Regions from separate parts of the Rhizobium sp. KNZ14-9A genome, predicted to be linked through region 1. Evidence: predicted binding sites of a transcription regulator. Region 1 holds the regulator's gene; each other region holds the start of a gene.
What was found. The regulator PhoB, encoded in region 1, activates phosphate uptake and scavenging genes when phosphate is short. The targets are predictions, from matches to a motif close to TGTCATNNANCTGTCAT.

Region 1 (7,956 bases):
CATCACCAACGCGAAAGGTGGAGACAGGGCAATGAACTGGACAGACGAGCGTGTCGAGAAGCTCAAGAAGCTTTGGTCAGAGGGGCTGAGCGCCAGCCAGATCGCTGCGCAGCTTGGCGGAGTGAGTAGAAACGCTGTTATCGGCAAGGTTCACCGGCTCAGTCTTCCCGGCCGCGCCAAGGCCGGCGGCACGGCAACCGCTGCGCGCGCAACGAAGCGCAATACGTCGGCTCCACGCGCCCCGAACTATGCGTCTCGCATCACCACCCGCACCGTTACCCGCCAGCAGGGCGCAACGATGCTGAAGGAAGAGATCGAGATCGAAACGGTCGAGGAAATGGAATACGTGCCGGCCAAGAATGTGGTCGTGCCGATTTCACGCCGCCTTGGCCTGACGGAACTGACGGAGCGCACCTGCAAGTGGCCGGTCGGCGATCCGCTGAAGGACGACTTCTACTTCTGCGGCTGCGACTCCCCGGATTCCTCACCCTATTGCAACTATCACCAGCGCCTCGCCTACCAGCCGGTCAGCGAACGCCGCAAGGCTGTCCGGGTCGCCTGACCGCGCCTTCTCAACAGATGCAGCATCCGCCGCCCCTCTTCGCTGACGCGCAGAGGGGCGTATTTTTTAGTCGGCACAGGAGGGCTGGAAAACCGCTCCTGACCACGACTATCTGCCGGAGGCCGATCTCCGCCGGTCGTTCACCATGCCTGACAATGCGAAGTTATGTGGCCAACGCCACCAATGCGTTTCAGCCCTAAACTGGCATAGAATGGTGGTCCTGGCGCTGTAACGCGATTTTCTGATACAGATGCCGTATTCCCGTGGAGTAGCATAGCGCAAACAGTCACTCAGGGGTGCCAATGGAGATCGATCCAAAGCGGATGACAATGGGGTTCGTCGGGACGGGCACGATTACCGAGGCCGTCGTCACCGGATTGGGCAAGACAGCGTTTCGCGACACACCGGTAGTGCTGTCACCGCGCAACGCAAGCGTCGCCGCCCGCCTTGCGGCGGCAAACCGGAATGTGTCGATCGCTTTGGGGAACCAGGATGTTCTCGACCGATCCGATCTCGTATTTGTGGCCGTGAGGCCGCAAATTGCCGAGGAGGTCATCCGCTCGCTCCGATTTCGGCCGGGCCACCATGTCATCAGCTTCGTCGCGGCCACGCCAATGGATCAACTGCTGGCGTGGATCGATCAGCCAGTTCGCCTGAGCCTGGCAATTCCACTTCCGTACATCGCAGATCTTCAGGGCGCGACTGCGATCTACCCGCCCGACGAGGTTTCCCACGCCCTCTTTTCGGCGCTCGGAACGGCGATCCAGGTTGAAAACAGACCTGAGTTCGAACTTCTCGCGGTGGCGAGCTGCCTGATGGCCACCTATTTCGGCATCCTGGACGAGACGTCGACCTGGCTGCAGAGCCAAGGGCTTTCGAGAACGGCTGGCGACGCCTACCTCCGTCAATTGTTTTCCGGCCTCGCCCATGCTGCCCGTTCGAAACCTGTCGCGAGTTTTGATGAACTCATCGGCGAGCATTCGACCAAGGGCGGATTGAATGAACAGGTGCTCGAAGACTTTCGCGATTTCGGTGGCACTGCGGCTCTGCAAAAGGCTCTTGATCGAGTTCTCGCACGCATTCGTCTGTAGAAAGCAGGTTCTCTCGAGGTCCGCTTTCGGCGCCTGGTGTCGGCTTTCATAAGAAGCTAGGGGTGTCAGATAGACAAGCGGGCCGCCCGGCGAAACCGAGCGACCCGTTCGTGACCTCCGATCACTCGGATCAGGCTTCCATGGAATATCCCGCGCCGCGGACGGTGCGGATGACATCCTGCATGTTGGAGAAGTTCAGCGCCTTGCGCAGGCGGCCGACATGGACGTCGACGGTACGTTCGTCCACGTAGATATCGTGGCCCCAGACGCCATCCAGAAGCTGCGAGCGGGAGAAGACCCTGCCCGGCGACGACATCAGGAATTCGAGCAAGCGGAATTCGGTCGGGCCGAGGCGGACTTCGCGGCTCTTGCGATGAACGCGATGGGTTTCGCGATCGAGCTCGATATCACCACACTTCAGAACGGTGGAGAGAACCTCCGGACGGGCGCGACGCAGCATCGCCTTGACGCGAGCAACAAGTTCCGGCGTGGAGAAGGGCTTGACGACATAGTCGTCCGCGCCGGTCGAGAGACCGCGAACGCGTTCGCTCTCTTCGCCGCGTGCCGTCAGCATGATGATCGGCAGACGCTCGGTCTCCGGCCGCATGCGCAGCCGGCGGCAGAGCTCGATGCCGGAAACGCCCGGCAGCATCCAGTCAAGGATGAGCAGGTCCGGCGTGCGCTCCTGAAGCCGGATTTCGGCCTCGTCGCCACGGAGGATCGTATCCACCTCGAAACCTTCAGCCTCGAGGTTGTAGCGGAGAAGCACGCTCAGCGCCTCTTCATCTTCAACAACTGCAACTCTTGGGATCATGCGTGTCAGTCTCCTAATGCATGATCCTTAAACCGGGGGTGATTTAAGCAAGGGACCATGCAGAAACTTGGAATTGGCTGCGACCTTTGCGCGCCCCAGCGCAGGGCGCGCACGCAATTGGCAGGTCCGGATTACTCCGTCACCGCACCGACGGTATTGGAGCTGTCGTCCTTCGGACGCTCACCTTCCGGCTGGGCGCCGGTTGCCATGTAGTAGATCGTCTCGGCGATGTTGGTCGCATGGTCACCGATACGCTCGATGTTCTTGGCGCAGAAGAGAAGATGCGTGCAGCTCGTGATGTTGCGCGGATCTTCCATCATGTAGGTGAGGAGTTCGCGGAACAGCGAGGTGTACATCGCGTCGATCTCGTCGTCGCGCTCGCGGATGGACTTGGCCTTGTCCGCAGAACGCGTCGTATAGACGTCGAGCACTTCCTTGAGCTGGACGAGCGCCAGTTCGGAGAGATGCTCGAGACCGCGGGCGAGCTTGCGCGGAACGCCGGTGCTTTGGACGGCGATGACGCGCTTTGCGGTGTTCTTGCCGAGGTCGCCGACACGCTCGAGGTCGGCAGCGATGCGGATCGAACCCATGATCTCGCGAAGGTCGGAGGCCATCGGCTGGCGACGGGCGATCGTGACGATCGCCTTGTCGTTGATTTCGCGTTCCGCGTGATCAAGGATCACGTCGTCGGAAATGACCTTCTGGGCGAGCGCAGTGTCGCCGTTGACCAGCGCACGGACGGCCTCGCCGACCATCTGTTCGGCAAGACCACCCATCTCGGAAATGCGCCGGGACAGGAATTTCAGATCGTCATCGTAAGCGGAAAAAATATGTGTCGATGCCATGGGGCTTTGTCCTCGAAAATCGGGAAGGCTTCACATCGCCAAAATCAGCCGAACCGGCCCATGATATAGTCCTGGGTGCGCGGATCGTCGGGATTGGTGAACATCTTGTCGGTGTCGTTTTCCTCGACCAGGTTGCCGAGGTGGAACATTGCCGTACGCTGTGATACGCGCGCGGCCTGCTGCATGGAATGCGTCACGATGACGATCGTGTAGTTTTCACGCAGCTCATGGATCAGCTCTTCGACCTTTGCAGTCGCGATCGGGTCGAGCGCCGAGCAGGGCTCGTCCATCAGGATGACTTCCGGGCTGACGGCAACGGCGCGTGCGATGCACAGACGCTGCTGCTGACCACCGGACAGGCCGGTGCCGGATTCATGCACGCGATCCTTGACCTCATTCCAGAGGCCGGCGCGCTGCAGGCTCGTCTCGACGATCTGGTCGAGGTCGGCCTTGGACTTGGCAAGGCCATGGATGCGCGGTCCGTAGGAGACGTTTTCATAGATCGTCTTCGGGAACGGATTCGGCTTCTGGAACACCATGCCGACGCGGGCGCGAAGTTCGACCACGTCGATGTCGGGATCGTAGATATCGTCGCTGTCGAGCGTGATCTTGCCGGTGACGCGGCAGCCATCGATCGTATCGTTCATGCGGTTCAGCGACCGCAGGAAGGTGGACTTGCCGCAGCCCGACGGGCCGATCAGGGCGGTCACGGTGTTTTCGCGGACGTTCAGATTGACATCGAAAAGCGCGCGCTTCTCGCCGTAATAAACGGAGACATCCTGTCCGATCATCTTATACGGGACGTTGCTCATTTTCTGGTCCAGCGCCTTCTCGACTGCAGCTTCCGTCAACATGTTCATGATCTCTACTCCGTTTACCAGCGGCGCTCAAAGCGACGACGCAAGAGGATAGCTCCCATGTTCATGACGATCAGGAACAGGAGCAGGACGATAATGGCACCCGAGGTTCTTTCCACGAATGCGCGCTCGGCTTCGTTGGCCCACATGTAGACCTGAACCGGAAGTGCCGTGGAGGGATCGAGTGGACTGCTCGGCGCCTGGGCGACGAAGGCGACCATGCCGATCAGCAGCAGCGGCGCAGTTTCGCCGAGTGCGTGGGCAAGGCCGATGATCGTGCCGGTCAGGATGCCGGGCATTGCAAGCGGCAGCACGTGGTGAAACACCATCTGCATCTTCGAGGCGCCGAGGCCGAGGGCAGCCGCGCGGATCGACGGCGGCACGGCACGGAGTGCTGCACGCGTCGCGATGATGATCGTCGGCAGCGTCATCAGCGTCAGCACCAGACCACCGACCAGCGGCGCCGAACGCGGCAGGCCGGCGAAGTTGATGAAGACCGACAGGCCGAGCAGACCGTAGACGATCGACGGAACGGCGGCGAGGTTGTTGATATTGACCTCGATCAGGTCCGTCAGCTTGTTCTTCGGCGCGAATTCCTCAAGGTAAATCGAGGCGGCGACGCCGATCGGCAGCGAAAGCACGAGAACGATCAGCATCAGGTAAAGCGAGCCGATGAGGGCGACGCCGAGACCTGCGGCTTCCGGACGGCTGGAATTGCCGTTGACGAAGAGGCCGGTGTTGAACGTCTTGTTGAGAGCACCGCTCGCCTTCAGCTCATTCATCCAGGCAACCTGCTTGTCGTTGACCTTGCGGTTCTTCTCATCGACCGAAAGATTGATCTGGCCTTTGTTGGCGCTGTCGATATTGGCATCTGCAAGCACTGTAACATTGACGGTCTTGCCAATGATCGACGGGTCGGCAACGACCATGTCGCGCAGCTGAATGGGCGCACCCTTGGACAGCATGCTGGACGCATCGCGCACGTCAGGACGGCTTGCGGCATTGATGCCGAGCTGCTTGACGATCGCGTCGCGCAGCAGAACCGGATAGTTGGCAGCGACCAGCACCGAAGGGTCGGTCGCACGCTTGTTGTCCGGGTCGATCGTCTTCTCGGTGAATTCGATCGGCAGCGTGATCGACGTCTGCAGGAAGGCCGTATAGCCGTTGCTGATGACCGTCCAAAGCAGAATGAAGAGGAAGACGAGGCCGAATGCTATGGCTGCGATGCCATAGGCCTGGAACCGGCGCTCGGCAGCGTAGCGACGCTTGATGCCGATATCGCGACGCGCGGGCGCCTTGGAAACGGTGACGCCGGCGACGGGGGAAACAATATTCGTCATTCGTACTGCTCCCGATATTTGCGCACGATGTAGAGCGCGTAGATGTTGAGGCAAAGCGTGATGCAGAACAGCGTGATGCCAAGTGCGAAGGCAACCAGCGTCTGCGGCGAGGTGAACTCAAGGTCGCCGGTCAGCTGGTTGACGATCTTGACGGTCACTGTCGTCATCGGCTCAAAGGGATTGATCTGGATACGGGCGGCGACACCGGCGGCCAGAACCACGATCATGGTTTCGCCGATGGCGCGCGAAGCGGTCATCAGCAGCGCGCCGACGATACCGGGAAGGGCTGCGGGCAAGACCACCTTCTTGATGGTTTCGGAGCGTGTGGCGCCGAGACCGAGCGAGCCGTCACGCAGTGCCCGCGGAACTGCGGTGATGATATCGTCCGACAGCGAGGAAACGTAAGGGATCAACATGATGCCCATGACGATGCCTGCGGTGATGACGCTCTGTGCCTGGATGAAGTTCGTATAGCTGCCGCTCAAAAGACCGCTGATCTGCGCCGAGAAATCACGCAGGAACGGCCCGACGGTGACGAGTGCAAAGAAGCCATAGACGATCGTCGGAATGCCGGCGAGCACTTCGAGAAGCGGCTTGGCGATCGAGCGCACTCTCGAAGAAGCATACTCGGCCATGTAGATGGCGGCAAAGAGGCCGACCGGCACGGCGACCAGCATGGCGACCAGGCCGATATAGAGCGTGCCGAGCAGGAGTGGGATGAGCCCGAACTGGCCGAAGGAGGAGCTGCCCGCACCGGCAAAACGCGGATCCCAGACCGTTCCGAAGAAGAAGTCGACGAAGGGAACGGCTGCGAAGAAGCGGCTCGCTTCTGTCAGCATCGAGAGCACGATGCCGATCGTCGTCAGAATGGCGATGGAGGATGCAACGAGCAGCGCCCAGAGCATAACGCGCTCGACACGGTTGCGGGCACGGAAGCGCGGAGCAACGGAGCGCAGCGCATAGAAAGCACCTGCGACAGATATGAGCAGCACGATCGCCGTCATGATGACGCGGCTCGTCATGCTCTCCGAGTTCAGGGTCTTTGCGGCAGCGATCATGTAGGGCTGCGGCTCGCCGGCGAGCGGTACGCCCTTCTCGCTGAGCTTTGCCTGCAGACCCGCAGGATTGCTCGACAAGGAGGAAACCTCATCCGAGGTCAGCAGGTTCATGCCGCGGGCAACCGTGGCGACCATGCTGTAGGCGAGGTCCTGCTGGACGGCCGGTTGCGCCTTCACGTCATCAGGAAAGGCGCCGCGAACGGAGGAAGAGATGATGCCCGGGCTGATAGCCAGCCAGGCAAACAGAACGATCAGGGAAGGCAGAACAGCCCAGATCGCGGCATAGGAGCCATAATAGGCCGGCCGCGAATGCAGGGCAGAAGACCTGCCTCCGGAAAGCGCCATCGCGCGGCTGCGCGCAGCCACATAGGCAACGGCGCCGATCACTACCAGGCACAAGAGTATGATGGATGTGCTCATTCGTTACGTCCCCAGGCCCACAGCCCCCAAAGAGCCAGGCAGCTCCAGGAGCGTGCCATCGGCTTCAATATCATGGAGAAGAAGTTCATCCGCCCGGCACCCCAATGGAGCCGGGCGGATAAGGTGATGCCGGCGCGACGCCCCCGAGCGTCGCGCCGGCAAAGTCACTACATGGTCTTGCCGGCCTCTACGGCCTTACGGATCGCTTCGCGCTCTGCATCCGGAGCAGCAACGAGACCGTATTCGACGAGCGGGCTGTCAGGGCCGATCATCTGGTCGGATACGAAGAAGTTGACATATTCCTTCAGGCCCGGAACGGCGCCCAGATGTGCCTTCTTGACATAGAAGAACAGCGGACGGGAAACCGGGTAGGTGCCGTTAGCGATGGTTTCCGTCGACGGAACGATGCCGCTCATGGTCGCAACCTTGAGCTTGTCAGCGTTGTTTTCGTAGAAGGAGAGACCGAATACGCCAACGCCGGTCTTGTTGGCAGCGATGCGTGCCAGCGTTTCCGGATAGTCGCCGTCGATGTCGACAGCAGCGCCGTCCTTGCGAACCGCGACGCAAGCCTTGCCCTGGGCAGCCTTGTCGGCGATTTCCTTGGCGATGACTTCCTGAGCGCCGGAAGCCTTGCAGCCGGCGGCGAGAACGTTCTGTTCGAAGACTTCGCGCGTGCCGTGCTTTTCGCCCGGGATATAGGCGGCGATATCAACAGCCGGAAGCTTCGGGTTGACTTCAGACCACTTCTTGTAGGGGTTGGCGACGAGCTTGCCGTCAACGACAACCTGGGCAGCGAGGGCCTTGTAGATGTCGGCCGGAACGTAGGCAACGTCCGGGTTGGAAGAGTCGGTTGCGAAGACGATGCCGTCATAACCGATCTTGACTTCCTGGATGTCCGTTACGCCGGCTGCCTTGCAGGCTTCCGCTTCATTCTTGTTGATCGGACGCGAGGCGTTGGCAACGTCGATC
Region 2 (7,956 bases), 2.9 Mb from region 1:
CGGCATTATCTCGACGCCCCCTTCCCTCGTCGAAGCCGCCGTCGCCTTCGGCGCGACGCCGATCCAGGTTCTGCGCAAGGTCGAACTGCCCTTTGCAACACCGCAGATCATGGCCGGCCTGACACAGACCATCATGCTCTCCCTCTCGATGGTCGTGATCGCCGCCCTCGTTGGCGCTCCCGGTCTCGGCGTACCGGTCGTGCGTGCCTTGAACACCGTCAACATCGCCAAGGGTTTTGAGGCCGGTTTCTGTATCGTCATCCTGGCAATCATTCTGGACCGCATGTTCCGCACCGCAGGCGAAGGAGACGGCGCATGACCGCGGTCAGTTTCAGAGACGTCAACATCATCTTCGGCGACCGGCCGGAAATCGAACTCGCCATGGTCGACCAGGGTCGCTCACGTGACGAGATCGGCGCCGAGACCGGCCTCGTTCTCGGCGTCGCCAATGCCTCGCTGACCATCGAGGAAGGCGAAATCCTCGTGCTGATGGGCCTATCGGGTTCCGGCAAGTCGACGCTCCTGCGTGCCGTCAACGGGCTTGCGCCCGTCGTGCGCGGCGACGTCGCCGTTTCGACGGCAACGGGGTCGGTAAACCCCTACAAATGCAGTGCCAAGGCGCTGCGCGACCTGCGCACGCATACGGTCTCTATGGTGTTCCAGCAGTTCGCTCTCCTGCCTTGGCGCACCGTTGCCGAGAATGTCGGTTTCGGCCTTGAGCTCTCGGGCGTGCGGGAAGCCGAGCGCAAGAGCCGGGTCGGCGAGCAGCTCGAACTCGTCAACCTGACGAAATGGGCGGACCGCAAGGTCAACGAGCTCTCCGGCGGCATGCAGCAGCGCGTCGGCCTTGCCCGTGCATTCGCCACCGGCGCGCCGATCCTCCTCATGGACGAGCCGTTCTCCGCGCTCGATCCGCTGATCCGTACGCGCCTGCAGGACGAGTTGCTGGAATTCCAGCGGCGGCTGAAGAAGACCATCCTCTTCGTCAGCCACGATCTCGACGAGGCCTTCCGCATCGGCAATCGCATCGCCATCATGGAGGGCGGACGCATCATCCAGTGCGGAACGCCACAGGAGATCGTCAAGAACCCGGCCGATCAATATGTCGCCGACTTCGTGCAGAACATGAATCCGATCAACATGCTGATGGCCTCTGACATCATGCAGCCTGGGCTTGGCGACGCAGCAATCGGCATGTCGGTCAGCGCCACCGCCCGCCCCACGACGCCGCTTGTCGATATCCTCGATGCCCTCTCCCGGCAGCCCGGCAGTATCGGCGTGGTCGACAACGGCCAGATCGTCGGCACGATCTCGGCGCAGGATGTCGTCACCGGCCTTACACGGCACAAGCGGAAGGAATAAAGCATGTCGCGCAAAAGTGTGCAGCGGTTTTGCGGTAACGACATGCGAAAACAAAAACCTAAAGCGTGGCAAGCAAATCCTGGAGATCGCGACACGCTTTAGACTTGATCCTTTCACTCCGCTTTGCGACAACGCGGATATGAAAGAACAGTCTTCTACGCTCCGCGAAACCGACGACGAGGCCCGTAAGCTGGCGCGCACTCTCTTGCGCTCCGCCCGCTATGCTGCCCTCGCCGTTCTCGATCCCGAAACCGGCTTTCCCTTCGCAAGCCGGGTTCTCCTCGGCACCGACATAGACGGCGTGCCGGTCATTCTCGTTTCCGCGCTCTCGACCCACACGAAAGCGCTCGCTGCCGATGCCAGGGCCTCGCTCCTGACCGGCGAGCCCGGCAAGGGCGATCCGCTTGCCCATGCCCGCCTGACGACCCAATGCCGTGCGGAACAGGTGGAGCGGGATACGCCTCTCCACGCGCGCATCCGCGCTCGTTTCCTCAACCGTCACGCCAAGGCGAAACTCTATATCGATTTCCCGGATTTCCGTTTCTTCCGGCTCATCCCGCAATCGGCCAGCCTTAATGGCGGATTCGGCCGTGCTTACATTTTGGACGGCAGCGATCTCGTGATTCACTCCGAGGCAAATGATCACATCGCTGAAAAAGCTGACGCCGCAGTGCAAGATTTAGTAGCGCGCCATCCGGACCTCATGTTAGCGCTGACATCCAGGCTGAAGGCACCTGAAGCGGGTCCCTGGCGCATATGTGGGGTCGATTCCGAAGGTTTTGATATGATTTCAGGTGACTTATTGATGCGTTGCGAGTTCGACATACCCGCTGAGGACTTAGATCACATTTGTTCAAACATATCTAAAATAGCATACCTGATACCTTAAATTTAGGTATATACAATCTTCGAGCCCAATTGCTAGTTTTCGCTGTCAGTCAAAGAACCGTCTGACGGCCTGTGCCTGTACGGATGATGTACGTTTCGCATTAGGAAGAAAAAATATGGAAACCTCTGATTTGGCCGAGCACACCAATGTGGCGGCAGCTTTATTATCGGCCATGGCCAACCCCAAGCGTTTGCTGATCCTCACCAGCCTGGTAAAGGGAGAAGTGCCTGTCGGCGTTCTCGCCACCCAGGTCGGCCTGAGCCAGTCGGCCCTCTCCCAGCATCTGTCGAAATTGCGCGCTCAGAAGCTGGTCAAGACCCGTCGTGATGCACAGACGATCTACTATTCCAGCAACTCCGAGCCGGTCATGAAGATCCTCGCGACGCTGGAGGATATCTACGTGGCTCAGAACCGGAGCAGGTCTGCAGCCTGATGTCAGCGCTGACATGATGTCAGTCTGAGCAGCGTTCCAGGGAAATGCTTCCGCGGGCGCCGCTTAACGATTTTCAGCACGTAAAACCTTTGGGACCGGCAATTCGCAAGAATTGCCGGTCCCGTCTGTGTCAGAACGACAGGTTAGCTGCCCACCACTCCGTTGCTAGCGCGCGTCAGCACGACGAGCGACGGACGCGCCGGCACACCCGGCTTGAAGTCCGGCCAGTTAGTGCCGGCATCTTCCATTGAGGTCGCATCCTCGTTATCGGCCATGCGCAATTCGCCCGGATGCTGGACCGAGAGGAAGACGCTGGAGCCGTCCGAGGTAAAGGTCGGCGAGCAGGTCTCCGAACCGACAGGCGCGATATAGATGAGCTTCGGCAAAGCGCGGCCCGAACCCTCCGTATCCATTACATAGACGGAATCGGCGATGCCTTCCGGCGGCGGGCCGTCGGTGGTCACCCAAAGGCGGCCTGCTGGATCCACGGCAAGGTTATCGGGGTCGGTGAACCAGCCGGCCGAGGTGGTCGCTGGATGGAACATCGCCTGGTCTTCGGGCTTGGCCGGATCGCCGCAGAGCACGAAGACGTCCCACTTGAAGCTCTCAGCGGCGTAATCGGGCTTGTCAGGACCGCCTGGCGTTACAAGCTCCAGCAGATGCCCATGCGGATTGGGGCCACGTGGATTGGCAACGTTGACCTGTTCCTTCTCGTCGTCACCCTGGCCCTTCGGCAGGCGATCCTCGTTTTCGGTCATGGCCACATAGAGCTTGCCGGTGCCGAGATGCGGGATGAAGCCCTCCGGCCCGTCCATTGGCGTCGCACCAACGAGGTCGGCGGCAGTGCGGGTGGCGAGAACCACGTCTGCCTGCGTCTTGAAGCCGGCTTCCGCCGTCAACGGGCCTTCGCCAGCAACGAGCGGGATCCAGCGCATCGTGCCGTCGCTTTCGAACTTGGCGACAGACAGGGTGCCGTGATCGAGCAGATCCTTGTTGGCGGCGCGATCGTTGGGGTTCCACGGATCGCGGGTGACGAAGCGGTAGATATATTCGAAATCGTCGTCATCGCCCATGAAGACCACGACGCGGCCGTCAGGCGCGACGCAACATTGCGCGCCTTCATGCGTCATGCGGCCGAGCGAAGTGCGCTTGACCGGCTTTGCCGTCGGATCGAACGGATCGATTTCCACCACCCAGTCGAAACGCATCCATTCGTTCGGCTCTTCCTCGAACTTGAAACGCGGCTCGACGCGGCTGACGGAATAGATGTCGTTCTCATCCTCGTCCCAGCCCTGGCGCTCGACCAGTTCCTGGTTCGGCAACTTGGTATAGTCGCCGGCAAAAACATCCATCGCGCCTTCTTCGCCTGAGAGCATCGTGCCCCAGGGTGTGATGCCGCCATTGCAGTTCGAGATCGTGCCGAAGACAACCGTGCCGGTCGGATCGGCCTTGGTCTTGAGCCGGTCGTCGCCGGCAGCCGGGCCGGAAATGCCGATCTCCGTGCTCATGTGGATGCGGCGGTTATACTTGCCGTCCTTGACCACCTGCCACTGATTGCCATCCTTGCGCACTTCGAAAACGGATATGCCGACAGCAGCCATGACGGCGCGGATCTGATCCTCGGTCATCTTCTCGCGGTAATCGTCCGCCATCAGGCCCGGGAACATCAGAAAGGGCGTCGCATATTCATGGCTGACGACCATCAGGCCGTGATCGGAGCTCTTTTCGCCCCAGGGCAGCGGCAGGAACTGCGTGAAGTCGTTGTTATAGCCGAACTGGCGCTCGGCAGCCTTGCCATTGAGCTTGGCGACATCGAATTCCGGGCTGTCGGTGAAGAGAGCGTCGCCCCAGCGAATGAGGATCTGGCGCTCGTAACCATCAGGCCAATGGTCGGCGGTGTCACGCACGCGCTTCAGTTCGGGGAAAGTAAGGGTCGACTCGGCGGCTTCCGCCCTCGTTGCTTCGAGCGCCGGCGCAAAAGCGGCTGCCCCCATGGCTGCGATGAAGCCCTTGAGAACGGTACGGCGACGAACGCCTTCTTCGAGAATGGTGCCGTAGCTCGGCGCAAATGCACGCCGCGGATTGGGACGCGGTCTGGTTTTCTGGCGGTCCGTCATGACTACCTCCGGTAAAAACGGTTGAATTTCAAGGAAATGGATGAAATGCCCTCGGCCATTGCGGCCATCGATTTTTGTAGCAATGCCGGGCGAAGGATTGATGACGCCCGAAGTGTCCGGCAACGGCAGACAGCGGCGCTTCTTCGGCTTGACGCCTTGCCGGGCGCTGATAATTTGACCGGGCAGTAAAAATAAACGGCGCCAAGCCTTGAACGGGAACGGCCTCCCCAACGGCCAGGAGAACAGCATGTCCAACCGCCTGAATGCAACGCCAAACGACCTTCGCGCCTTTTGGATGCCCTTTACCGCAAACCGTCAGTTCAAGAAGGAACCGCGCCTCTTCGTGAGCGCCAAGGATATGTACTACCAGACCCATGACGGGCGTCAGGTTCTGGACGGTACGGCTGGCCTCTGGTGCGTGAATGCCGGACATTGCCGTCCGAAGATCACCGAGGCGATCAGCGAACAGGCCGGCGAACTCGATTACGCCCCGGCCTTTCAGCTCGGCCATCCCAAGGCTTTCGAGCTCGCCAACCGCCTGGTCGACATCGCGCCGGAAGGATTGGACCACGTCCTCTTCACCAATTCCGGTTCTAAATCGGTGGAAACGGCGCTCAAGGTGGCGCTCGCCTATCACCGCGTGAAGGGCAACGGCTCACGCTTCCGCCTGATCGGCCGCGAGCGTGGCTATCATGGCGTCAACTTTGGAGGCATCTCGGTCGGCGGCATCGTCACCAACCGCAAGATGTTCGGTACCCTGCTGACCGGCGTCGACCACATGCCGCACACCCACCTGCCCGGCAAGAACAACTTCACCCGCGGCGAACCCGAGCATGGCGGCGATATCGCCACCGAACTCGAGCGCATCGTTACCCTGCATGACGCGTCCACGATCGCCGCCGTGATCGTCGAACCGGTCGCTGGCTCCACCGGCGTTCTCATTCCGCCAAAGGGCTATCTGCAGAAGCTGCGCGAGATCTGCACCAAGCACGGCATCCTGCTGATCTTCGACGAAGTCATCACCGGCTTCGGCCGCCTGGGCGCACCCTTCGCTGCTCAATACTACGATGTGAAGCCCGATATCATCACCACCGCCAAGGGCTTGACCAACGGCGTCATCCCGATGGGCGCGGTCTTTGTGACCTCGGAAATCCATGATGCCTTCATGAATGGCCCCGAGCACATGATCGAGTTCTTCCATGGCTATACCTATTCCGGTAACCCGATCGCCTCGGCCGCAGCACTTGCAACGCTCGACACCTACAAGGAAGAGGGCCTGCTGACCCGTGCAGCCGAACTCTCGGACTACTGGGCTGATGCGCTGCATTCGCTGAAGGATTGCCCCAACGTCATCGACATCAGAAATACCGGCCTTATCGGCGCCATCGAACTCGACCCGATCGCCGGTGAGCCGACCAAACGCGCCTTCACGGCCTTCCTCAAGGCTTACGAAAGCGGCCTGCTGATCCGCACGACAGGCGACATCATCGCGCTCTCCCCGCCGCTGATCATCGAGAAGAAGCACATCGACGAACTCTTCGGCAAGCTGCGTACGATCCTGCAGAACAACATCTGAGCTCAATCGTCCCAAGTGAATTCAAGGGCGAGGCTCCGGCCTCGCCCTTTCTTTTGATATCGGCGACCTCAATCGCGTTATCGGTCTCCAGCCTCAGGGATTTCCTCCAGACAGGGCAAATCAACCCAATGGAGATCCCATGCCAAGACTTGCCTTTGTCCTCCCTCTGCTCCTGCTGCTGGTATCGGCAGCACATGCCGGAACCGGTTTCCGCCAAACCACCCTGCCCGGCAAAAACGCCGATCGCCCGATGCATGTCAGCATCTGGTATCCGACCGCGTCTGACGCCACACCGGTCCTTCTCGGCGAAACACCGGCCTTCATCGGCCAACCTGTAATCAAGGATGCCGAACCCATAGCCGGCCCGCATCCGCTGGTCGTCCTCTCCCATGGTTATGGCGGCAGCTGGCGCAACCTCGCCTGGCTTGCGGCCGACCTCGTTGACGCAGGCTATGTCGTCGCCGCACCCGATCATCCCGGCACGACCACATTCGACATGCGAAAGCCCGATACCGTCGAACTGTGGAAGCGCCCCGGCGACCTCAGCCGCACGATCGATGCTCTGCTCGACAATCCCGATCTGACGGGCGGCGTGGCATCCGATCGGATTGCCGCCATCGGCCATTCGCTCGGCGGCTGGACGGTCGTCGAACTGGCGGGCGGCCGCTTCGATGCAGCCAAGGTGACGACGAATTGCGTGGCTGAATTCAGCCCGATCTATTGCAAAATATTCGAGGCGCTCGGCATCGGGCGCGATGCGGCCTCCAATGCGGCGATGGCCGCGGATCTCGGTGATGCGAGGATTCGTGCCGTCGCGACACTCGATCTCGGACCTGGCCGCGGGCTGACACCGGAGAGCCTTGCGGCAATCCATATCCCCCTCATGGTGCTGGGTGCCTCGGCGGATGTCGATGCGGACACGGCAACCGAGGCGGACATAGCCGCCACCAACAAGGATTCCGGTTACCTTGCCCGCTATCTGCCGCCTGCGACCACCACCTACGGCCTTATCCCCGGATCGCTGCATTTCAGCTTCATGCAACCCTGCAAACCGGGCGCCGCCGAACTGATCGAGAAGGAAGCGCCAGGGGAGAGCATCGTCTGCCGGGATGGTGTTGGCGCGGATCGCGGAACAATTCACCAGCAGGTTTCCAGCATGGTCACGGATTTCCTGGGAAAGGCGCTCGCTGATCAATAGAGCAGCTTCCTCATCCTGCGCGCTTTCGGGGAGTCACGGATCACGAAGACATAAGGCCTGCGGCGGATCAGATCCCCGCAGGCCTTATGTGATGAAATAGATACCCTCAGGAAACGGAGGCGATCGACAGGCAGAGGGCGAATTTTTTGACGAGCCGGCGGTCGAAATGCCCTTCATTGGCCAGCATCCAGCTCAGCGCCTCCTTCGCGCTCCACGGAGCCTTGTAGGGGCGCACCGAAGTAACGGCGTCATAGACATCGCAAATCGCGGCAAGACGTGCGTGAAGGCTGATCTCGCCGTGGGACAGCTTGCGCGGATAACCCTTGCCGTCGATCCGTTCATGATGATTGAGGCAAACGTCGAGAACGATTTCCGACATGC
Region 3 (7,956 bases), 920 kb from region 1:
TGTTTTACGTTGTCATTGGACGTGAGCCGCAGGCAAGGCGCTGGCGCCTGGGAAATCCGGGCGGCAACTGATCTGGCGAGGCTCTGGACGGAGCATGGGCGGACCGAGGAAGCCGATGGGCTGCTTCGACCCGTTTATGAGCGGCTGACGGAGGGGAGGGACACGCCCGCTCTTCGTGCGGCCGCGCAGGCGCTCGCGCAAGTCGGTTGAGAGGCGCGGAGCGCGCTGTAATTGCAGCGATCTTTTATTGGTGGTGACGGATTTGGCGTGAAGGCGGCCAAGCTGTTCATGCGCGGATATTGCCGGACATGGTGGCTGTTATCATCCCTAAAATCGTTTGATTTCAATGAGAAGTCTGTCAAAGCTATGTGACGGACTACACCTGAGGAAAAGCCTTCATGTTTTTGCTTTCCGTCGCCGCCATCTGGGCGGTGGCCGCCATCACGCCAGGTCCGAACTTCCTCATCGTCGTCCGGACGGCGCTGGAGGGTTCGCGAAGCGCGGCAGTGGCCGTCATCGCTGGCGTCATCCTAGGCACCTTCTGCTGGGGGCTCGCCGGCTGGCTCGGCATCAGCGCACTCTTTGCGGCCGCACCTTTCGCCTATCTGTTCCTGAAGGTCGCCGGCGGGCTCTATCTCTGCTTCCTCGGTGCAAAGCTCGTCTGGAGCACCTGGCGCAAGGCGGGCAGTGGAGAGCCGCAAGCCGTGCGGGCAGGGATCGGCCCGAAGCAGGCTTTCTATTCGGGGCTCGCAACCAATCTCGCCAATCCGAAATCGGCCTTCTTCGTCGCCTCGCTCTTTGCGGCGACGCTGCCGGCCGAGCATAGCTGGATGCAGGGTGCTGCTGCCGTCGCCACGATGGTTCTGGTCTCCTCGCTCTGGTACTCGTTCGTGCTGACAGTATTGCGCAACCCTGCCGTTGCAGGCGTCTATGCGCGCGGCCGTAGAACACTTGACGCCGCGGCCGGCGTCATCTTCATGGGCTTCGGCCTGAAACTTCTGACCTCAGCGCGATAACCATGGCAAACATGATCTCCTTCGATATCGACAGCGTCGAACCGGAAGTCGGCGCTCCCGCCGCCGAGCGCATCATTTCCGGCAATCCGCAATTCCGCACCTGGAACCTGGAGGAGGCCGAGGGCGGCCTCTATTCCGGCATCTGGGAGGCAACGCCTGGCAAGTGGCGGATCGTCTATGAGGAGTGGGAATATTTCAGCCTGCTCTCCGGCCATTCGATCGTGACCGAGGATGGCGGTGAGCCGGTTCATCTGAAGGCGGGCGACCGGATGATCCTCAGGCCAGGCTTTAAAGGAACCTGGGAAGTCGTTGAAACAACTCGCAAGGATTATGTGATCAAGGTCTAAAAAGCTGCCCGGATGGATGGCTTTTGATCATTCTCATTAATAGTGTCTACATCATCAAATGATAGATCTTATCTGCAGCGCATTGCGGACATGATGTCTCCTGCCGTCACCATAGACATGGCCTTGCAATTCATCTTTTCGGGATTGGCATGTCGTCGAATCTTGCAGGTAGGCACGTTCGAACCCAAACGTCTTCCATCATTGCGACAACCATCTTCTTCCTCGTCGTCGCTCTCGTGCTGACGGGCCTCATGGCCCATGTCGTCGCCACGATGAACCGGTCTGCAAACAAGATCGATGATGCCAGGGCCACGCGCGCTGCCCGTGCAGCGATCTCGGCCTTTGCCAATCGTTTGAGCGCGACAACCACGGACAACGCCGTATGGGATGATGCCTATAAAGCGATCTCATCTCCTGACGCCACGGATTGGGCCTATGAGAACTGGGGCAAGACCACAGCGGATTATCCGCTCTATGACGGCGCGGTCGTGATCGGCCCCGACCGCTCTTCGGTCATCTCCGCATACGCCAAAGGCAAGCCCTTCCAGCCTAGTGCTTCTTTCGGCGAAGCTTTTTACCAGCAGATCGACAAAGCTGCTGAATCCGGACAGGCGCCGGTGGTCAATTTCATCCGGACCGAAACGGGCATCGCGCTGATCGTGTCACAGGCAATCCAGCCTTTCACCGCAGAAGGCGAGCTTCCGAAGCTGAGTGTCCTGAGCCTCTACAAGGATCTCACGTCGGAGGTTCTCGACACTTTTTCGGACGAGCATGAACTCGAAGGGTTGCGCCTTGCCGCCGCGCCCGAGTCGGGCCTGCTGAACACGCCGATCACGGACATAGGAGGTGGCGTCATCGGCCATCTTGTCTGGCCCAGCAAAGCGCCCGGAACCGCCGTGTTTCACGAAGTCTATCCTTACGTCGCGGCCGCTGTCATCATCCTTGCGATGTTCCTGGGTGGTGTTCTGCTGGTGGGTGCAGCAGAGGCGCGCCGCCTACGCCAATTGGCGCAAGCGGCGATTTTCGAAGCGAACCACGATAGCCTGAGCGGCCTGTTGAACAGGCACGGGCTTCTCGCACTGCTGGAAGAGCTGGAAGATACCGATGTTGCGCCACCCCGGCTCTATCTGGTCGATCTCGATGGATTCAAGGCTGTCAACGACGCCTGGGGGCATGCGGTAGGGGATGACCTGATCCGGATCGTCTCGAACGCCCTGATCGCCTGTCACCCTGAAGTCGTTGCGGCCGCCCGGCTGGGAGGCGACGAGTTTGCGCTGGTGCAGATTGGAACCGCCGCGCGTGGGGAGATAGAAGAGACTATTCTGGCGCTGTTCACCGAGCCCTTCAAAATCGAAGGGCGAACAATCGAAGTTGGCGCAAGCATCGGAGCTGCCGCACGTGACGGAGACGTACCGCCTTTGGAGCTTCTCCGCAGGGCGGATATGGCGCTCTATCGTGCCAAGGCAAACGGCAGAGGCCGGGCGATCGAATACGACCCGGAGCTGGATCTGGAACGCCAGAGGGTCGCCGAAATGGAAGCTTTGTTGAAGAGCGCCATTAGCAATGGTGCGATCGAAGCCTTTTTCCAGCCTCTCGTCTCTGCTGCGACAGGTGCTGTTACTGGTCTTGAAGCGCTAGCGCGTTGGCGAGTTCCAACAGGGAACATAAGCCCTGAGATTTTCATCCCGCTCGCCGAAAGGTGCGGCCTCATCGATGCGCTCGGCGCTCATATGCTGAAAACATCGATCGGGCATGCCAAGAACTGGCCTGGCCTGTCATTGTCGGTGAACGTTTCGCCGGTCCAACTCTGCAATCCGGAATTCGCCGCCGAAGTGATCTCGCTTCTGCAGGAGCTCGATTTCGATCCGAAGCGTTTGACATTGGAGATCACGGAAGGCGTCCTGATGACAAATCCGGAACAGGCCCGCAGGTCGATAGATCACCTCAAACAGGTCGGTATAAAATTCGCGCTTGATGACTTTGGCTGCGGCTATGCAAGCATCGGCGCATTGCGGCAGTTCGGGTTTGATCGCATGAAGATCGACCGTTCGCTCGTATCCGCTCTCGACCAAGCCTCGAATGGCGCCGATGTTCTGAGAGCCACCATCTCCCTGGCGACCGCTCTGCAGATTCCCGTGACAGCTGAAGGTATCGAGAATACGCGCCAGGCGGCGATCCTGCGTGAGGCCGGCTGCGACCAGCTGCAGGGCTATCTGATCGGAAAACCTATGTCGGCACTCGAGATATCCAGCAAGCTTCAAGAGCTTGCCGCATAGATTGCGGCAGCACACTCGGGTGGTCGTCCGGTCCTCGGAGCATTTTGGCGTCTGAAAACGACATTTTCACGCATTGCTGCGGCAATCGACCGCAGCCCTGCGGCAATAGGGCTGCACCTCATTTACGAAGGCTTTGTCAGCGCGCGATTCACTAGGAAAGTCAGTGACTTCAGCGACTTATGCACAGCGTTGCATTTCATGTCACCCGTCACAAACTGTCATCAAACTGTAATAATAGACGCCTAGCCGCCTTCCCGTGACGAGGAAATTCAGCGCCCCTGACAGTGGACACCCCCTCCATGGCGCCGAGCCTCGTCGTCCTTTCGTTCCATCAGGGAAGAGTTGCAAATGCTCACCAAGAAACTTCTTTCGGCCTGCCTCGGCGCCGGCCTGGTTGCCGCTCTGGCAGTCTCGGCCTCCGCTGCCGATATTACCGGCGCTGGTTCGACCTTCGTCTATCCGGTTCTTTCGAAGTGGTCGGCAGACTACAACAAGGAAACCGGCGACAAGCTGAACTACCAGTCGATCGGTTCGGGCGGCGGTATCGCCCAGATCAAGGCTGCAACGGTTGACTTCGGCGCTTCCGACGCCCCGCTCAAGCCGGAAGATCTGACGGCTGGCGGCTTTGGCCAGTTCCCGCTCGTTGTCGGCGGCATCGTTCCCGTCATCAACGTCAAGGGCATCAAATCAGGCGAACTGAAGCTCTCCGGCAAGGTCCTCGCTGATATTTACCTCGGCAACGTCACCAAGTGGAACGACAAGGCCATCGCCGATCTGAACCCGGGCCTGAAGTTGCCCGACAGCCAGATTGCCGTTGTTCACCGTTCGGACGGCTCGGGCACGTCCTTCAACTGGACCAACTTCTTCTCCAAGGTAAACCCGGACTGGAAGTCGAAGGTTGGTGAAGGCACTGCCGTCAACTGGCCGGTCGGCATCGGCGGCAAGGGTAACGAAGGCGTTGCTGCTTACGTTACCCGCGTCAAGGACTCGATCGGTTACGTCGAATACGCCTACGCCCTGCAGAACAAGCTGCCCTACGTTCTCATCCAGAACGCTGCCGGCCTGTATCCGAAGCCGAACGCTGAAAGCTTCTCGGCTGCAGCTGCAAGTGCAGAGTGGGGCAAGGCTCAGGACTTCTACCTGATCATGACCAACGCACCGGGTGAAAAGGCTTGGCCGATCACGGCAACCACCTGGGCCATCATGTACAAGGAACCGAAGGACGCTGAACGCTCCAAGGCTGCTTTCTCCTTCTTCAAGTGGGCTCTCGAAAAGGGTCAGAAGGAGGCTTCCTCGCTCGATTACGTTCCGCTTCCGGACACGCTCGTGAAGCAGATCGAAGATTACTGGACGGCCTCTTTCAAGAGCTGATCCTGACGAAACTGCGGTCGGGGCGGAAAGCCAAGCTTTCCGCCCCGAATGCCTTTGACACCCCCTCAAAGCAGCAGAGCGTACGGATATGAGCGAAGCACTGGCGTCGCTGCCCGCCGACACCGCGGGCGTGAAGCGCCGCGACGGCGCCGCAGGCGATCGGATTTTTTATTGGATAGTTTTGGGCTGCGGCCTGTTTGTTCTCGCCGCTCTGCTGGCAGCGGCGATCTCCATGGCCATGGGCGGGCTTCTTGCCTTCCGCACCTTCGGCTTCGGCTTCCTGACCGGCACCGAATGGGATCCGGTTGCTCAGCAATTCGCCGGTCTCGTGCCGATCTACGGCACGCTGGTCACCTCGGCACTCGCCATGATCATCGGCGTTCCCGTTAGCCTCGGCATCGCGGTTTTCATCACCGAGGTTGCGCCGCGCTCCATCCGCGGGCCGATCGGCGACGCCGTCGAGCTTCTCGCCGGCATCCCCTCGATCATTTACGGCATGTGGGGTCTTTTCACCTTTGCTCCGTTCATGTCGGATTACATCCAGCCGGTGCTCATCGACTGGCTGGGTCCGATCCCGCTGATCGGTGCGCTGTTTTCGGGTGCGCCGCTCGGCATCGGCATGCTGACATCAGGCATCGTGCTGGCGATCATGATCATCCCCTTCATCTCGTCGGTCATGCGTGACGTCTTCCTGGTCGTCCCCGCGCAGCTGAAGGAATCGGCCTATGCGCTTGGTTCGACAAAGTGGGAAGTGGTGCGCGACATCGTCATCCCGCACACCCGCACGGCCGTTGTCGGTGGCATCTTCCTTGGTCTCGGCCGCGCGCTCGGCGAGACCATGGCGGTTACCTTCGTTCTCGGCAACACCCATAACATAGCGGTGTCGCTGATGGAGCCCGGCACCTCGATTGCCGCGACGCTCGCCAATGAGTTTGCCGAGGCTTCGGACGACCTCTACCGGTCGTCGCTGGCAGCCCTTGGCCTCATCCTCTTCGTTGTCACCTTCATCGTTCTGGCGGCCGCCAAGCTCATGCTGGTGCGTATGGCAAAGCAGAGGGGGGAATAATCATGGCTACCTATTCGGGTTCCCTTTACCGCCGCCGCCAGATCGGCAGCGCAATCGCGCTGACACTTTGTGGCATCGCCACCGTGCTCGGCCTGGTCTTTCTGGTGTGGATACTCTGGACGACGCTGGTCCACGGTCTGTCTGCGCTGAGCCCCAGCCTTCTCACGGAAATGACGCCGCCGCCCGGCGAAGACGGCGGCGGTCTCGCCAACGCGTTCATGGGCAGCCTGCTGATGGTCGTTCTCGCCGTTATCATCGGTACACCGATCGGCGTGCTCGCCGGCACCTACCTGTCGGAGTTCGCCCGCGGCAAGAAGCTCGGCGAGGCCATCCGCTTCGTCAATGATATCCTGCTCTCTGCGCCGTCGATCATCATCGGTTTGTTCGTCTATGAAGTGGTCGTCCGCCCGACCTCACGCTTCTCAGGCTTTGCCGGCGGCATCGCTCTCGCCTTCATCTTCCTGCCGGTCGTGGTGCGCACGACCGACGAAATGCTGCGGCTGGTTCCCGATGTCATGCGTGAGGCAGCCCTTTCGCTCGGCATCCCGCGCTGGAAGGTCACGGTCAACGTCCTCTACCGCGCCGCCTCGACCGGTATCCTGACCGGTATCCTTCTCGCAATCGCCCGCATTTCCGGCGAAACCGCGCCGCTCCTCTTCACGGCTCTGAACAACCAGTACTGGAGCCTGGATATGTCGCAGCCGATGGCGAACATTCCCGTCGTCATCTTCCAGTTCGCCATGAGCCCCTATGAGCAATGGCAGAATCTTGCATGGGCCGGTGCCTTCGTGATGACGGCCGTCGTTCTAATCCTGAGCGTCGTATCGCGCTCCGTCCTGAACCGAAAAGGTGGGAAATGATGCTTCAGTCTGCAGACACTATCGATACTACCAGCAAGCTGGGAAAGCTGATGGCGAGAGACAAGATCTCCCTCGAGAAAGTCAATTTCTACTACGGCGACGCCCACGCGATCAAGGATGTGAGCCTGAGCTTCCCGGAGCGCCAGGTCTCGGCCCTGATCGGTCCCTCCGGCTGCGGCAAGTCCACCCTGCTGCGCATCCTGAACCGCATCTACATGCTGTATCCGAAGATGCGGGCTACCGGCTCGATCAAGCTCGACGGCAAGAACATCCTCGACCCGAGCTTCTCGATGAATGAACTGCGCGCCCGCGTCGGCATGGTGTTCCAGAAGCCGGTGCCGTTCCCGATGTCGATCTATGACAACATCGCCTATGGCATTCGCCACCACGAGCGCCTCAACAAGGCCGATATGGACGTGCGCGTCGAGCAGGCGCTGCGTCAGGCCGCTCTCTGGGATGAGGTGAAGGACAAGCTGAAGGGCAGCGGCCTCGGCCTTTCGGGCGGCCAGCAGCAGCGTCTTTGCATCGCCCGCGGCGTGGCGCTGCGTCCGGAGGTGCTGCTTCTCGACGAGCCGACCTCGGCCCTCGACCCGATCTCGACTGCCAAGGTCGAAGAGCTGGTCGCGCAGTTGAAGGGCGAGTTCACGATCGTCATCGTCACTCACAACATGCAGCAGGCAAGCCGCATCTCTGACAACACAGCCTTCATGTATCTGGGCGAATTGATCGAATACGGCCCGACCGCGCAGATCTTCCAGTCTCCGAAGGTCAAGCGTACGGAAGACTACATCACCGGCCGTTACGGCTGATGCGATATTTCCTCGCGGAACAGAAACGGCCGGCACGCGATGAGCTTGCCGGCCGCTTTCGTTTCCGAGTGTCGGATATGAAGGCTTACCAGACGAGATCCAGGCGATCGAGCCCGTGGAAGTGGTAGACGTCCTTGACGACGGGCGTCTTGGCAAGTTTGAGCCCCGGCAGGCGCTTGAACAGTATCGGCAGCACGACGTTGAGCTCCAG
Region 4 (7,956 bases), 2.3 Mb from region 1:
ACCGCATCGACGACGCTCTCAACGCGACGCGTGCTGCTGTCGAAGAGGGTATCGTTCCTGGCGGCGGCACGGCCCTGCTGCGCTGCTCTATCGTTCTTGACGTCAAGGGTGAGAACGACGACCAGAATGCCGGCGTCAACATCATCCGCAAGGCGCTCCAGTCGCTGGTTCGCCAGATCGCCGAAAATGCCGGTGATGAAGGCTCGATCGTTGTCGGCAACATTCTCAAGAGCAATACAGACAACTACGGCTACAACGCCCAGACGTCTGAATATGGCGATATGATCGCCATGGGCATCGTCGACCCGGTCAAGGTCGTTCGTACGGCGCTGCAGAATGCGGCTTCGGTTGCCGGGCTTCTCGTGACCACGGAAGCCATGATCGCCGATATACCCAAGAAAGATTCCGCAGCAGGCGGCATGCCTGACATGGGCGGCATGATGTGAAGAAGTCGTTCCAGAAGCGCGTTCGCTGACACAAGACGTTGGCTGACACAAGGCAAGGGGGGCTCCGATTGATCGGGGCCTCCGACGTCCGGTTGGGCCGGTCGTCGTGCGCGGCCGTAGCGCTCCGGCAGATCGCGCCATGGCGCACTGGACCACAGCACCCGAAAGATGCCGTTCGTGGGGGAACTCGTGATCGCCGCCTGTGTTGTCGCGCTCGTTGCCTGGGTTGGGGCGCTGAAGCCGTTTCCGGGGTAGGGCACATTGCTGAAACCCCAGACGACATGGGTGCAACGCGGCGCTTGCTGACCTTCTCGCTTTCCGCACGGAATCCAGTTAAACGGGTGGGAACAACACGTTGCGAGGTTGTAAGCGATGGCTGGAAAAGCAGAATATACCGTGTTCCAGGGACGCGCAGGCGATCACAACGACCTGGCCATGCCGGGTGCGAAGGCGATCGGCGAGGAATTGGAACGCCGAACCGGCATTTCTCCTGCAGTGATCGGCACCCCGGAGCCCGCCGTGAATGGCGGATGGCGCGAAGAGCTCGATGCGGCCCTGCCGTCGCTCAGAGAGTTGCAGTCCCGGTTTGACGAGGTGTTGGCCGCAGGCGCGGCGTCGATCGCCGCCACCAGCCGGTGCGCGGTTTCGCTGGCAACCCTTCCAGCCGTTGCGAAGCACCATCCCGCGGCCTGCATCGTGTGGTTCGATGCACATGGCGATCTAAATCCACCAGAGGCCAGCCCCACCGGATATCTCGGCGGGCTGGCGCTTGCGGGGCCACTTGGCCTTTGGAATTCCGGTCTCGGTGCGGGTTTAAGCTTTGATCAGGTTGTTCTCGTCGGTCAACGTGACCTCGATCCGTATGAACTGGATCTGATCGCGAAACACGACATTCCGCATATCAAACCAGGAGCCGATCTCGCGACCGACCTTGGGAGCGCGATCGCCGGCCGCTCCGTCTATGTGCATTTCGACTGCGATGTCTTGGAGCCCGGCATCGTGCCGACAGATTACGAATGCGAAGGCGGCCTGTCGCTGGATGATGTGCGAGCCTGCTGCAAGGTTATCGCAGAACATGGCTTCGTCGGGATAGAAATTGCCGAGTTCCAGAACTCCTGGAAAGCTGGCGGGCCGCCAGTATCGCCGAGCGCTCTGCTCGATGCCTTGGAGCCAGTTTTGACGAAGGGCTCTCACTAAGCGAATGGCAGCTTAGGCCCTGAATCCTATCGCCTCCCTGCTGCGTGGATCATCCTGAAAGCAGACGTGCGAGCTCGCCTTCGATGGTAAGAGCCTGATTTCGTTTCTTGTTTGAACGGCGTGCCGGCTCTTTTGGCAACATGATCGAAAGGCGACATACGGTCAGCCGCCGCGTCTTAAACGTAAGTTTGGATTACGGGCGCCTGAGGGCGGCTGTAGTTGTTAGGGGCCGACACCAAAGAGCGCTCGAAAACGGAAACGTCTGGAAACGTGAGGTTCGAGCGCCGGATCCATGCTGGTATGCGACATCCGCGTATTACCGAATGGACAGTGACAGGCTGGTGTCCACGCAACACAGGAGCGCGTCATGTCGCAGTTAGAAACAAAAGCCCGTAGCACGGGTCCGCAACAGACAAATATGTCCTCGCAGAACAGTTCGGCTCCCGGTGGAGCAAAGCCCGGCGAGCTGGTTCCGTCGCGCTATGCGCTTGATATCGGCGACATCGAGGTGATGGTGGTCAGCGATGGGGTTCTGCCGCTGCCAACCGCGATGTTGGGACACAACGCCGACCCGAAGGTGCGGGCCGGCTGGCTGGGCGACATGTTCCTGCCGCCGGACGCTTTCGACTGGTCGCTGAACGTGGTCGTGGTGCGTAGCGGCGCACAGACCATCCTCGTCGATGCGGGGCTCGGGATCGACCCGGACTTGAACCTGCCGCGGGCCGGACAGTTGATCAAGCGACTGGAGGCCGCAGGCATCGATCTTGGTTCCGTGACCGACGTTGTGCTGACCCACATGCACATGGACCATGTTGGCGGGCTGCTCGTCGAAGGGGTGAAGGAACGGCTGCGTCCGGACCTGCGCATCCATGTGGCCGCCGCCGAGGTCAAATTCTGGGAGGTGCCCGATTTCTCTCACGTCTCCATGCCGCCGGGCTTTCCGGACGCGCTTCGGGCAGCCGCCAAGCGGTTCGCCAAGGAGTACCAAAACCAGCTGCGGCTGTTCGATGAAGAATACGAGGTGGCGCCGGGTGTCGTCGTCTCCCGCACCGGTGGCCATACCCCCGGGCATAGCGTGGTCCGCGTGGCCTCCGGCGGCGACAAGCTGATGTTTGCCGGCGACGCCGTATTCGCGGTGGGCTTCGAACATCCCGACTGGTTCAACGGTTTCGAACACGACCCCGAAGAAGCGGTCCGCGTTCGGATCCGACTTCTGCGCGAACTGGCGGCGACCGGCGAACTGTTGGTGGCCACGCACCTGCCGTTCCCGTCCATCGGCCATGTGGCGGTCGACGGCGAAGCCTTTCGCTGGGTGCCGATCTTCTGGGATTATTGACGGGGTCGTGTCACGCCGCACCAGGCTGAGCGTGGCTCATATCCGTCTCAATCAGCGAGGCCCGGCGAATGCCTGGGCCTCGTTTCATTTTGGCGGCCGTATGCCGCTGGAGCCGTTCCGGGGCAGGAGCGCCCGCCTGGCATGACCTCACTTTGCCGGCTCGAAGCGAAGTATGCCGGCGACCCTCGCCTTGGTGCCGGAATCGGAGGGGTGGGAGACGCCATCCATGACCTGCACCTCCGGAAAGTCGAAGGGGCTGATACCCTCGATGCAGGCGACATTGATGCCGAACTGGTTCGGATTCGAGCGGCGCTGGTGATGGGTATAGATGCCGCAGGTCTTGCAGAAATAATGCTTCGCCGTGCGGGTATTGAATTGATAGAGCGTCAGGTTGTCTTCGCCCTCTACGAACTCGATATCCGCAAGCTCAGCCGAGACGGCGATTGCGCCGCGCATGCGGCAGTAGGAGCAGGTGCAGCGGCGGATCGTGTTGAATTCGTCCGCCAACCGGAGCCGGAATTTGACGCGGCCGCAGTGGCAGGCCGCATTATGCTCATGTCTCTCGTCGCTCATGATCCGCTTGTCTCTCTCAATGAAATCCCAAACTAGGCCCAGCGCTCGCAGAAGGCTTCGATATCGCTGGACTGAAAATCGGCGAGCCGTGCCATGATGGTCTCGAATGGCCAGTCCCACCAAGCGATCGCGACAAGTTTTTCCGCAACGTTTCGCGAGAAGCGCTCGCGCAGGAACCTGGCGGGAACGCCGGCGACGATCGTATAGGGCGCAACGTCCTTGGTCACCACCGCGCCTGCCGCGAGCACGGCGCCGTCTCCAACCGTCACACCCGGAAGCACGATGACGCCATGGCCGATCCAGACGTCATTGCCGATGATGGCGCGGTCCGCCTTTCGTTCGGCGAAGAAGGAGTGATCGCGCGCGGCGTCTGCGGAGTAATATTCCGCGCAATAGGTGAAGCGGTGCATCGACGGGCGGTCCATCGGGTGATTGGGTGCGCCGATCCTGACTTCCGCGGCGATGGCGCAGAATTTCCCGATCGAGGCATCGCCGACGATGCAGCGCTGCCCGAGATAGGAATAATCCCCGAGTTCGACCGTGTGCAGAGAGGTATTCTCAAGGATCTCGCAGCATTTGCCGACGCTGGAATCCCTCAGGTTTGCCGTCGGGTGGATGACGGTCTCGGCGATCTTTGGGCGGTTCGGCTGGGTGGTCGAGTCCATGGGCAGTCTCCGGATTTCGGTCTGCCTAATCGGGAACGGTGAAGGATATGTGACGCCAGGAGCGGCGAAGGATCGGGGCAGGTTTGGCAGTGCGCCTCAAAGCTTGGTCTGCTTCGGGCCGACAGGTGTCAGAGCGCAGCGATACGCCATGCCAAAGGCGGTCATTCATCCGTCCCCTTTGCGACAAAACTCTATGAATTTGGCAAAATCCGCGCATATTCATCCAACGGTATGATACGCCGCCGGAGCAATCACTGCTGTGGATCGAAAGCTCGCAGCCATCCTTTCCGCCGATGTTGCCGGTTTCAGCCGCCTTACGGCGCTGGACGAGGAGGGCACGGTTCGTGCTCTCAACGCGTGCCTCAGCCAGATCGCCGAAATAGTGGGCGAGCATGACGGCCGCATCTTCGGCACTGCGGGTGACGGGTTTGTCGCCGAGTTCGCAAGCGCTGTTCAGGCTATCCGGTGCTCGGTCGAAATCCAGCGACGCCTCTCGAGCAATCCAAAAGACATCCCCGGGGATCGCCGCCTGGAGTTCCGCATCGGCGTCAATCTGGGTGACGTCATTGTGTCGGGTGACGATCTGCTCGGCGACGGCGTCAATATCGCCGCGCGCCTGCAGGAGATGGCGCCGCCGGCAGGCATATGCATTTCCGGGTCGGTACGCGAGCATCTCTATGGCAAGGTGCCGTTCACGCTGACGAGCCTTGGCGAACGCTCTATGAAGAATATCCCGAGGCCGATTTCCGTCTTTCGGGTCGACTGGCAGGAGGCGGCTGAAAGCGGGGAGGCCGGGCCAGGGCTAACGCCGTCACTTGCGCCGCGCTTCGGCAGAGACCAGCCGTCGATCGTCGTCATGCCCTTCGACAATCTCAGCGGTCAGGGCGATGAGTATTTCGTTGATGGGGTCGTGGAGGAAATCACCGCGGCGCTCTCGCGCGTTCGGGAGTTCTTCGTCATCGCGCGCCAGTCCGCCTTCACCTACAAGGGACGCTTCGTCGACGTGCGTGACCTCGGACGGGAACTCGGCGTCAACTACGTGGTCCAGGGTACGGTTCGGCGCGGAGGAGAGCGGCTGCGGATATCCGTGCAGCTGGTCGATACCGAGACGCGCATGCAGTTCTGGTCAGAGCGTTATGAGGGCGCGGCCGAGGACATATTCGAGCTTCAGGACAGGATCGCGGCTCAGGTGACCGGCGCCATCCATCCGGCCATCCAGAGTGCCGAAACCGAGCTGTCGAAGCGCAAGCCGCCCAGCAGCCTGCGCGCCTATGATCTCGTCATGCGCGCCTACCCGTATCTCTGGGGCCAGAGCAAGGCGACGAACGAGCGGGCAATACCGCTGCTTCTGGATGCCATCGCGATCGACCCTGCTTACGGCCGCGCCCACGCATTTCTGGCATGGTGCTACGCCCAGCACCTTGGCTACATCTGGACCGAGGAACCGGAGCGGGATCTGGAGCGGGCTTTAAAATCTGTCGAAGCCGCAGTGGGCTCCATCGATGATGATCCGACCGCCCTGACCGCCGTCGGCGGGGCACTCAGCCATTGCGGCGATCAGGAGCGGGCGGCGGCCTATCTTGAACGGGCGCTGGCGCTCGACCCGAACAATGCCTGGGCATGGGCGCGCTATGGCTGGGTTGCAAGCTACAAGGGCGAGACTGGCGCTACGGAGCGGTTCGAACGGGCGCTGACGCTGAGCCCGGCGGATCCGCTTGCGTTCAACATGCGCATGGGCATGGCCCTGTCGCTCGCCATGGCCGGCTCCCTTTCGCAGGCCGTCGCAATTGCCCGGGAGGTCGTCAACAAACATCCCGATGTGACCTGGTGCTACCGGATGATGGCGGCCTGGGCGGCGATGAGCGGTGACGTGAAGACGGCCCGGTGGGCTGCGGGCAAGCTCATGGAGATCGAGCCGCATTTTACGATAGAGCGTTATTTGTCGAGGCCTGTGTTTCGGGGGGTGCCGCAATGGGCGGCCCAGACCGCCGAGGGTTTGCGACAGGCGGGCTTGCCTGAGCGCTGAGGGTGTTTTCGATCTTGCGGGAAACCGATGGGACGGGAGCGGACTTCGCGCCTCGTCCACGATCCGCCGGAAGCGACATCGTGTCCCTAGGCGTCGCTACTTTCGGTCATTGCCAGCGACACCGAATGACTTATGTTTCGTCGCTGTATTTTCGTTCGAAAGCGGGAATGTTTCATGTGCCGCGCATTGCTCCGCCTGCCATTCGCCGCCTTCCTTTTTCTTCTCGGCTGGACGGCCGCTCATGCCGATGAAGTTCTGACTTACAAGTGGCAGGGCGTGGACCGCACGGCGATCCTGCATATTCCCAAGGGAGCGGAAGGACACCCCGCACCGCTTGTCATCGTGATGTATGGGTCAGACGACAAGGCCGCCAACTTCCAGAAAAACAGCGGATTTGATGCTGTCGCTGACAGCGAGAACTTCATCACCCTTTATCCGGAAGCGATCGACGGCGCCTGGAATATCAAAAACAGGAAGCCTGTCATCAATGGCGAGCCGGTTGATGACATCGGCTTTTTCCGCACCATGATCGACGATCTGGTGAGCCGGAAGATTGCCGACGGCACAAGGGTCTATGCCACGGGCTTCTCGTTCGGCGCGCTGATGACTTATACGCTGGCCTGCGCGCTTCCTGACAGGATATCAGCGATTGCTCCCGTCGCCAGCGCGATAAACGAAGCGCAGGTCGAAGACTGCAAGCCCGGCCACACCATGCCGGTCATGATGGTGAACGGCACTGATGATGACGTGCAGCGCTACGATGGTTATATCCGCTCCTTCGGCAGGCTGCTTTCCGTTCCGGAGACAACGGAATATTGGCGCCGGATCGACGGCTGCACCGGGGAAAATGCCACGGCGCTGCCGCATCTCGACCCGCATGACCTGACCCGCGCCAGCCTGGTTCAATGGTCCGGATGCCAGGCCGATACGGGGGTTCAGTTGTATCGTATCGAAAACGGAGGCCATTGCTGGCCCCGTCTCGCCAAGTCCGATACCAGCTCCGGTCATGATGATCCGGTAGATGGACCCCGTTTCGGCGGATGCAGCAACGATATCGAGACAGCGGTTGAGGTGTGGAACTTCTTCAGGGAGTTTCACCGTTGATGATCGAGACATTCACAACGGGTTCTCGTGCTCATCAGAACCAGCGGCACCGCGATCGCGTAGAGGGCGATCACCGAGAGCCAGATACCGCCCGGCCAGTTCTGTCGCGTCACGAAATAGAGGGATGAAAAGCCGAGCGGCGCGATGATGGAGGCGAGGGAGACGGTGGAGGCGAGCACGCCCTGCAGTTCACCTTGGCGGTCGGGCTCGACCGTGCGGGTGGCGAGCGCCTGGAAGGCGGGATTGCCGATGCCGACGAGGGTGAAGACCGGCATGATGGCGAAGATCATCCAGCCCTGGTTGGCCAGTGCCATCACGAGGAGGGCGATCGCGGCGGCGGCGATGCCTGTCATGACCGACCAGCGCTCGCCGAGCAGGCGGGTTGCCGGCCCCGGCAGGAAGGCTTGGCAGAGGGTCTGGCAGATGCCGAAGGCGCCGAGCGACAGGCCGATCCAGAATCCGTTCCAGCCGAAAGTGTCAAAGCCCCAGAGCGCCCAGCAGGTGCCGTAGGATTCGCCGGCGGCGCTGAAGACGAAATAGACCAGCACGATGGGCAGAAGTCCTTTCATCGAGACGATCCATTTCAGCGGCCGCAGCGGGTTCAGCGTG

Region 2: the regulator PhoB is predicted to act here: its motif matches at 4,891-4,907, upstream of ACR9ZQ_RS08235 (PhoX family protein).
Region 3: the regulator PhoB is predicted to act here: its motif matches at 3,856-3,872, upstream of pstS (phosphate ABC transporter substrate-binding protein PstS).
Region 4: the regulator PhoB is predicted to act here: its motif matches at 4,256-4,272, upstream of ACR9ZQ_RS11375 (DapH/DapD/GlmU-related protein).

Annotation. Positions count from the first base shown of each region.
Region 1 is NZ_JBPGXB010000002.1:3,316,191-3,324,146, forward strand. It holds gene ACR9ZQ_RS23250 (GcrA family cell cycle regulator) at 32-562, shown strand; gene ACR9ZQ_RS23255 (pyrroline-5-carboxylate reductase) at 865-1,653, shown strand; gene phoB (phosphate regulon transcriptional regulator PhoB) at 1,784-2,467, opposite strand; gene phoU (phosphate signaling complex protein PhoU) at 2,599-3,312, opposite strand; gene pstB (phosphate ABC transporter ATP-binding protein PstB) at 3,357-4,172, opposite strand; gene pstA (phosphate ABC transporter permease PstA) at 4,187-5,509, opposite strand; gene pstC (phosphate ABC transporter permease subunit PstC) at 5,506-6,987, opposite strand; gene ACR9ZQ_RS23285 (substrate-binding domain-containing protein) at 7,155-7,956, opposite strand, start outside.
Region 2 is NZ_JBPGXB010000002.1:432,113-440,068, reverse strand. It holds gene choW (choline ABC transporter permease subunit) at 1-319, shown strand, start outside; gene choV (choline ABC transporter ATP-binding protein) at 316-1,362, shown strand; gene ACR9ZQ_RS08245 (HugZ family pyridoxamine 5'-phosphate oxidase) at 1,502-2,251, shown strand; gene ACR9ZQ_RS08240 (ArsR/SmtB family transcription factor) at 2,367-2,684, shown strand; gene ACR9ZQ_RS08235 (PhoX family protein) at 2,828-4,801, opposite strand; gene aptA (omega-aminotransferase AptA) at 5,049-6,377, shown strand; gene ACR9ZQ_RS08225 (alpha/beta hydrolase family protein) at 6,517-7,575, shown strand; gene ACR9ZQ_RS08220 (HD-GYP domain-containing protein) at 7,682-7,956, opposite strand, start outside.
Region 3 is NZ_JBPGXB010000002.1:2,398,107-2,406,062, reverse strand. It holds gene ACR9ZQ_RS18650 (ATP-binding protein) at 1-210, shown strand, start outside; gene ACR9ZQ_RS18645 (LysE family transporter) at 399-1,016, shown strand; gene ACR9ZQ_RS18640 (cupin domain-containing protein) at 1,019-1,363, shown strand; gene ACR9ZQ_RS18635 (bifunctional diguanylate cyclase/phosphodiesterase) at 1,513-3,639, shown strand; gene pstS (phosphate ABC transporter substrate-binding protein PstS) at 3,988-5,010, shown strand; gene pstC (phosphate ABC transporter permease subunit PstC) at 5,099-6,076, shown strand; gene pstA (phosphate ABC transporter permease PstA) at 6,079-6,936, shown strand; gene pstB (phosphate ABC transporter ATP-binding protein PstB) at 6,987-7,745, shown strand; gene ACR9ZQ_RS18610 (cytochrome P450) at 7,831-7,956, opposite strand, start outside.
Region 4 is NZ_JBPGXB010000002.1:1,044,688-1,052,643, forward strand. It holds gene groL (chaperonin GroEL) at 1-446, shown strand, start outside; gene ACR9ZQ_RS11360 (arginase family protein) at 819-1,643, shown strand; gene ACR9ZQ_RS11365 (MBL fold metallo-hydrolase) at 2,062-2,979, shown strand; gene ACR9ZQ_RS11370 (GFA family protein) at 3,127-3,552, opposite strand; gene ACR9ZQ_RS11375 (DapH/DapD/GlmU-related protein) at 3,585-4,217, opposite strand; gene ACR9ZQ_RS11380 (adenylate/guanylate cyclase domain-containing protein) at 4,477-6,243, shown strand; gene ACR9ZQ_RS11385 (CE1 family esterase) at 6,418-7,347, shown strand; gene ACR9ZQ_RS11390 (TCR/Tet family MFS transporter) at 7,338-7,956, opposite strand, start outside.